One region of the Ochrobactrum sp. AP1BH01-1 genome, then DNA from elsewhere that is predicted to be linked to it. Evidence: riboswitches for the same ligand, from Rfam matches in the RefSeq annotation. Region 1 holds a riboswitch; the other holds the start of a gene.

The links. Region 1 has a riboswitch for FMN ahead of J9800_RS02835 (6,7-dimethyl-8-ribityllumazine synthase). Riboswitches for the same ligand answer to the same signal wherever they lie in the genome.
Region 2: it holds a riboswitch for FMN, as region 1 does, so the genes downstream of both, J9800_RS19615 (DMT family transporter) here and J9800_RS02835 (6,7-dimethyl-8-ribityllumazine synthase) in region 1, are expected to answer to the same signal.

Annotation. Positions count from the first base shown of each region.
Region 1 covers NZ_JAGPOU010000001.1:625,143-628,551, forward strand. Annotated here, with positions in the region: gene J9800_RS02830 (ABC transporter substrate-binding protein) at 1-682, opposite strand, end outside; FMN riboswitch at 1,270-1,431, shown strand; gene J9800_RS02835 (6,7-dimethyl-8-ribityllumazine synthase) at 1,509-1,985, shown strand; gene fdhD (formate dehydrogenase accessory sulfurtransferase FdhD) at 2,003-2,827, opposite strand; gene J9800_RS02845 (protein tyrosine phosphatase family protein) at 2,947-3,291, shown strand; gene J9800_RS02850 (hypothetical protein) at 3,361-3,409, opposite strand, start outside.
Region 2 covers NZ_JAGPOU010000005.1:372,120-375,528, reverse strand. Annotated here, with positions in the region: gene J9800_RS19620 (acetoacetate--CoA ligase) at 1-1,500, opposite strand, end outside; FMN riboswitch at 1,764-1,916, shown strand; gene J9800_RS19615 (DMT family transporter) at 2,012-2,923, shown strand; gene J9800_RS19610 (acyltransferase family protein) at 2,945-3,409, opposite strand, start outside.

The sequences.
Region 1 (3,409 bases):
TATCGCTGCCGAGCGTTTCGGGATCAAGGTCGACGAAAGCCTTCTTGTAGAAATCCGTACCAAAGGAAAGCACGACAGCATCAAAAATAGTTGCGTCCTGCCAGGGCTGGCCACCGTGAGCGACCGGTGTGATCCCCTGTTCCTTGAACTTATCAAGCAGCGCGATCAGTTCGTCCCAGTTGGTAGGTTCCTTGCCGCCAGCCTTGTCGAGCGCGGCCTTGTTGATCCACATCCAGTTGGTGGAGTGGACGTTGACGGGAGCCGCAATCCAGTGGCCATCATACTTCGCAAATTCCTGCAAAGGAGCCGGGATAACCTTTTCCCATCCCTCCTTGTTGGCGATCTCATCAAGATTGCCAAGAGCACCCTGCTCCGCCCAGTCGCGAATATCGAATCCGAGCATCTGCACTGCCGTCGGCGCATTGCCTGCCGTGACGCGCGCGCGCAAGACCGTCATGGCTTCCGTACCACCACCACCGGCAACCGGCATGTCGGTCCAGCTGATGCCCTTCTTTTCAAGATCTTTCTTAAGAACGTCGAGCGCGGCTGCTTCACCGCCCGCAGTCCACCAATGCAGAACTTCCACGTTCTGCTTATCCTGCGCGTTGGCAAAAGGCGCCATTCCGGCGAGCAAAGCGCAGGCGGCCGTACCCATCGCAGCGAGCTTCAAAAATTTATGCATATCTACCTCCCGTAGAAACAATCGAAACAGACTATCGGATATCCGCCCAAGCTCTCGCTTCTGCGCGGCAATCCATCTCGTCATTCCATCCGCGCCTCCTCGGCACAGATTTGAAACCGGCTGCTTCGCACATCCGGCTCGTCCTATTCACTGCCGCAATACGCGTCGAAAGCTTTCGCTTTCACCTGCGCCCCAGCCGCCTCGCGACGTTTTAATTGAAATCCTCCATCCCACTCTTACGTCGCTTTATCCCAATTGACAACGTTGTCTTTTATGAATGAGAAATGATCCCAAGACAAGCTGTGAGGCACAGGATAGGCTCAAACCCTATCAGGCTGTCAATATCCTCCTAAAGATAAAAGGGAGGAATTCAATCGATTAAACCACAGGTAGAGGCCGCACCTTGAAAAATCCTTTATAAATCAATGTATTGCCAGATTTACCACGCCGTCGTATGCCACCGCTCGCAAATGCCATCATCTCCCCTGCTTCCGGTTGAAAATAACTCCAGCACAAATTTCTCCCGCCGGACTGGACAAGGCCGCAAGGAGCTCATAATTTCGTGCCGCTCGCACAATGGTGTGCGGGCTTGTTCTCGGGGCGGGGTGAAACTCCCCACCGGCGGTATGAAGCGACAGTTTCGAGCCCGCGAGCGCCTGAACACATGACTGCTCGGTTATTGTTCAGGGTCAGCAGATCCGGTGAGATGCCGGAGCCGACGGTTAAAGTCCGGATGGAAGAGAGCGATTGAGCGTCAGGATCGTGTCACTCAGGCACCGTCCATGCGTTCTTTTGTGCGCCCTGATTCTAGTTTCGTGAGGAACCTATGAACCAGAGCTATCCGAACAAGACTTCATTTAAAATTGCATTCATTCAAGCTCGTTGGCACGCTGATATTGTCGATGAGGCCCGCAAGAGCTTTATTGCAGAATTGTCTGCCAAAGCCGGAGCTAATGTGGAAGTCGAAATTTTCGACGTTCCTGGTGCTTACGAAATCCCCCTCCATGCCAAAACCTTGGCCAAGACCGGAAAGTACGCCGCTATCGTCGGCGCGGCTTTCGTGGTTGATGGTGGTATTTACCGGCACGATTTCGTGGCAACCGCCGTCATTAACGGCATGATGCAGGTTGGACTGGAGACAGAGGTTCCAGTGCTCAGCGTCGTCCTGACGCCTCATCATTTCCATGAAAGCAAGGAGCATCATGATTTCTTCCATGCTCACTTCAAGATCAAGGGCGTGGAAGCAGCCAATGCTGCTTTGCAGCTTGTGAGTGAGCGTAGCCGTATTGCCGCGCTTGCTTAACGAGTGCCGACCGGCCTTTAAGAAAAGGCCGGTCCTTCTCCGATGATGCGCTCGCAGTGCGCATAAACGTCGAAGTCATCACCGCGCACCAATGCAACGAGCGTAAGGTTCGCTTCATCTGCCGTTCGAATGGCCAAAGCCGTTGGCGCAGAGATGGCAGCCAACACCGGCGCGCCAAACATAACTGCTTTCTGTACCATCTCGACAGAAACGCGACTGGTAATCACAACGATACCGTCTTGCGGTGCACAACCGTTGAGTGAGACCGCGCCAACAAGTTTATCCAATGCATTGTGGCGCCCGACATCCTCACGAATCGCAATAAGCCCTTTGTCCGGAACATAGAAACCCGCTGCATGAACTGCATGGGTCTGAGAGTTCAACTGTTGCTCGTCCGTAAGAGAGGCGACAGCCATCGAAATATCGAAGGGAGAAAATTTTCGACCGCCTTGTTGCAATGCCTGAAGCGGTCGCAACGCATGATCAATTGAGTCTATCCCACACAGGCCGCACCCGACCGGGCCAGCCATGAATCTGCGTCGTGCGGCAAGCCTCTGCTCCGGGCGCTCCGATAGCCGGACCTGCACATCGATGCCATTCTCAAAGGCAACGACCTCAACCGCTTCTATCTCGGAAATATCATCCACAATATTTTCGGTGAGAGTGAAGCCTATCGCGAAGTCTTCAAGATTGTCAGGGGTAGCCATCATCACGGCCTGGGTCGAGCCGTTATAGCTCACCGCCACAGGAACCTCCTCAGGCACCGCGCGCGTACCCTCGTGGAATCCCGACACACGATGCGCGATCCGTGCAGTACTCCGGCTCGCTCTATGAATCGTCATCTGAACCGCTCTCCCAACATCGCATCCCAACTCCAGCAGTTTCATGTGGCATGAAAACAACTTTAATGTAAGTTGCCACCGAAAAAGCCGTCGCAAGTTGGGCGGCAAGCGAGGAAAACATGGATATTCGGCAGATAGACGACAATTATTCGGTTTCAGGGCAGATCGAACCTGACGATGTGCGCGACATTGCAGCAGAGGGATTTCGTACGATTATCTGCAACCGGCCAGATGGCGAGGGAGGCCCTGATCAGCCCGAATTCAGCGAAATCGCACGCGTCGCCCAGAAAGCCGGACTTGCTACCTACTATATTCCAGTCGTCGGCGGTCAGTTGACGCAGGAAGATGTGGATGCAATGGCAGCAGCACTGGATGAAGCCAAAGGTCCCGTGCTTGGCTACTGCCGATCCGGTGCGCGTTCTACGAATATCTACGGGATCGTACAGCAGCAAAAGCGCGGATAAAGAACGAGCGCAGGCTATGTGGGCGGTGAAGCCGCAAGGGCATTTCTACAGTCTTTGCAAACATGGCTATCACCGTCCCGAAAGCCGTGCACGACCCGAATGGACGGCGCGCGATGTG
Region 2 (3,409 bases), on a different contig from region 1:
CTGATATTTCGCATCGTCCGGGTCGTTCCAGAATTGCAGCGGCATGCACGGAAATGCCTTCGTGCAGACCAGTTCCCCCTTTTCGCCCCGTACCGGCCTGCCATCGTCGTTCCAGACATCGACGGCCATGCCAAGCCCCGCGCCCTGAATTTCGCCCTGCCATACCGGCTCGGTCGGCACGCCCAGCACGAAGCAGGAGACAATATCCGTACCGCCGGAAATGGAGGCCAAATGCACGTCCTGCTTGATTGCTTCATAGACGAAGGCAAAGCCTTCCGGCGATAGCGGCGATCCGGTCGAAGAAACGGTGCGCAGCGCCGACAGATCATGCGTCTCACCGGGTTTCAGCCCGGCCTTCAGCACGGCATCGATGAATTTTGCCGAGGTGCCGAAATAGGTCATGCCTTCGGCCTGCGCATAGTCGAACAGTACATTGCCATCGGGATAGAAGGGCGAACCGTCATAGAGCAGCAGCGTTGCACCCGATGCAATGCCCGACGCCAGCCAATTCCACATCATCCAGCCGCAGGTGGTGAAATAGAAGAAGCGGTCATCCTCGCGCAAATCCGCATGGAGGCGGTGTTCTTTCAGATGCTGCAACAGCACGCCGCCCGCCCGATGCACGATACATTTCGGGATGCCAGTCGTGCCGGAGGAAAACAGGATATAGAGCGGATGATCGAAGGGAAGCCGCGTAAACGCCACCGGCTTTGCAGCAAATGGAGCAAGCGCCGCATCGAGTGCAACACCCTTTTCAGCCTTGTTGGCGACCGCTTCCGCCTCGCCCAGATAGGTGACGATGACCGCGCGTTTCAGCCCCGGCAGTTTTGCGGTTACTTCGGCAACCTTGTCGGCCACGTCGATGCGCTTGCCGTTATACCAGTAGCCATCGCAGGCGAAGAACAGCTTCGGCTCGATCTGACCGAAGCGGTCGAGCACGCCCTGGACGCCGAAATCCGGCGAGCATGAGGACCAGACCGCGCCGATCGATGAAGCGGCCAGCATCAGCGCAACCGCTTCCGGCATATTGGGCATCATGCCCGCCACGCGGTCGCCGGGCTCCACGCCCTCCGCCAGCATGAATTGCTGCAGCTTCGACACCAGCGCATGAAGATCGTCCCATGTCAGACGGCGCTCGACCTTGTCTTCGCCGCGAAAGACGATTGCGTCCTCACGGCCTTTGCGCCGCAGCAGGTTTTCCGCGAAATTGAGCCTTGCTTCGGGGAAGAATTTTGCCGCACGCATGTGGCCTTGATCAACCAGTGCCTTGCCGCCGCGTTCGCCGATGACCTCGCAGAAATCCCAGATGAGCGTCCAGAACCCCGCACGATCCTCGACAGACCAGCGATGCAGCGCCACATAGTCCGGCAGGCTGAGGCCCGACCGCTGTTCGGCGCGAATGCGGAATTGCTCCAGATTGCTGCCGGCAATACGCCGGGCATCCGGCTGCCACAGCGGATGATCGTGCGAAAACTGCGTGGGGACTGCGTTGGTGCTCATCATTCCTCCCAGAACCATGCGGAGCCGGCCTCTTCGGGCAACCCCGTTACGGATTTCTAGAAGAGAGTTGCGGATACGTCCATGCTTTTCCATGGCATGGCGATCAGGCGAGCGTCAAACGCTCGCCGCCCGCACCCGACTGCGAATGCCGCATGGTATCGATTCAGCTTCCCCGGGCATATGCATCTTGCCTTGCGAAAAAACGCGGCCTATTTATCGCGAGCGCCGGACGCGACTTCATGCCATTCGGTGCAAAAGAAATATCCAGTTCTCAGGGCGGGGTGAAATTCCCCACCGGCGGTAACGGGTGAAACACCCGAAGCCCGCGAGCGCCTGACACGGCAGACGTGTCAGGGTCAGCAGATTCGGTGCAATTCCGAAGCCGACGGTCATAGTCCGGATGAGAGAGAACGAGGTTGGAATCATGCCCGGCTGGACGGCTTGCCGTCTTCGTCGTGCAGCTTTTCTTCCCGTACCCTGAGGTAACAGGCTTAAAAAAGGGAAGAAACCGTTGAGCCAACTTGCCTCTGCCCCAACTTTGAAACCGACCGTGCGCGGCGCAGCGCTGATGGTCGCGGCCTGTTCGGCCTATGCCGCAGTCAATGTCGCCACCCAATGGGCTGGAACGCGGACCGGCATTCCATCCGTCATCATCGCCTTCTGGCAATATGTGATCGCCCTGGTGCTGACATTGCCCCTGCTCATCCGCGATGGCGCGCGGGCCTTGCGCACCAGCCGCCTCGGCTTTCACGTCATGCGCGTCGCGCTGGCCGCTGCTGGCGTGCAGGTCTGGATTTACGCGCTCGCCCATGTGCCGATCTGGCAGGTGGTTGCCCTGTCCATGACATCGCCGTTCTTCGTCATTCTGTGCGCGCGGCTGTTTCTGCGGGAAAAGGTCACGCTGGCGCGTTTGGTCACTACATTCACCGGGTTTGTCGGAGCATTGATCATCATCGCGCCGTGGTCGGATTCCTATACGGTCTATTCACTGCTGCCGGTCCTCGCCGCAGCGCTCTGGGCAGGCTATTCGGTGATGACCAAATATCTGACCCGTTTTGAAAAGCCCGCCAGTATCTCGGCCTATATGCTGGTGCTGCTCACGCCCATCAATGCGGCGCTCTGGCTGGCGTCGGGCCTCAGCATGTCGACAATCACCGCACCGGGTATCGAAATCTGGTCGATATTGATCGTGATCGGCGCTTTCACCGCGCTGGCGCAATATTTCCAGATCGCAGCCTATTCGATCGCGGACGCTGTTTATCTGCAGCCCTTCGACGACCTGAGACTGCCGATCAATGTGATTTTCGGCTGGATCGTTTTTGCCGCCACGCCCGGCATCAACTTCTGGCCGGGAGCCGCCCTGATCGTCGGCGCATCGCTATACCTGATGCGGCAGGATAGCGGCACGACGCGCACCGCCTGACCAGGCGGGAGCGTTGCCTGCCTATCGGGAGACAGGCAGGCCGCCTTGTGTCGATTCAGCAGGCCCGCTCATGCCTTGCGACCTGCCAACCCAGCCATCTATCCTCTTCACCAGCCAGCGGTGCAGAGGATTCTCGAACAGGTGATAGGCGGCAGCTGCGGTCAGAACACTGGCAACAGCAGCGCCGCCGATGACCAGAACCGCGCCCGCAGTCGTCTCGCTCCATCGTTCCGGCACTATTCGGAAAAACAGCATCCCGACCAGCGGATGCAGAATGAAGATACCGAAGCTGTAACGGGAGAGCTTCGTCAGCACGCGCCATTGCAGCGGCGTATGGATGCCCTGGCTGGATGCGAGATAGAGCACATAAACGCTCGCATAGACGAATGCCAGCCGCAACGGACCTTCCAGCGTGTTAGGTTCGCCCGGCCCGTTTTCCGGGTGGCAGAACAGGAACAGGGCGAGGCAGACGGCAAGCAATGCCTT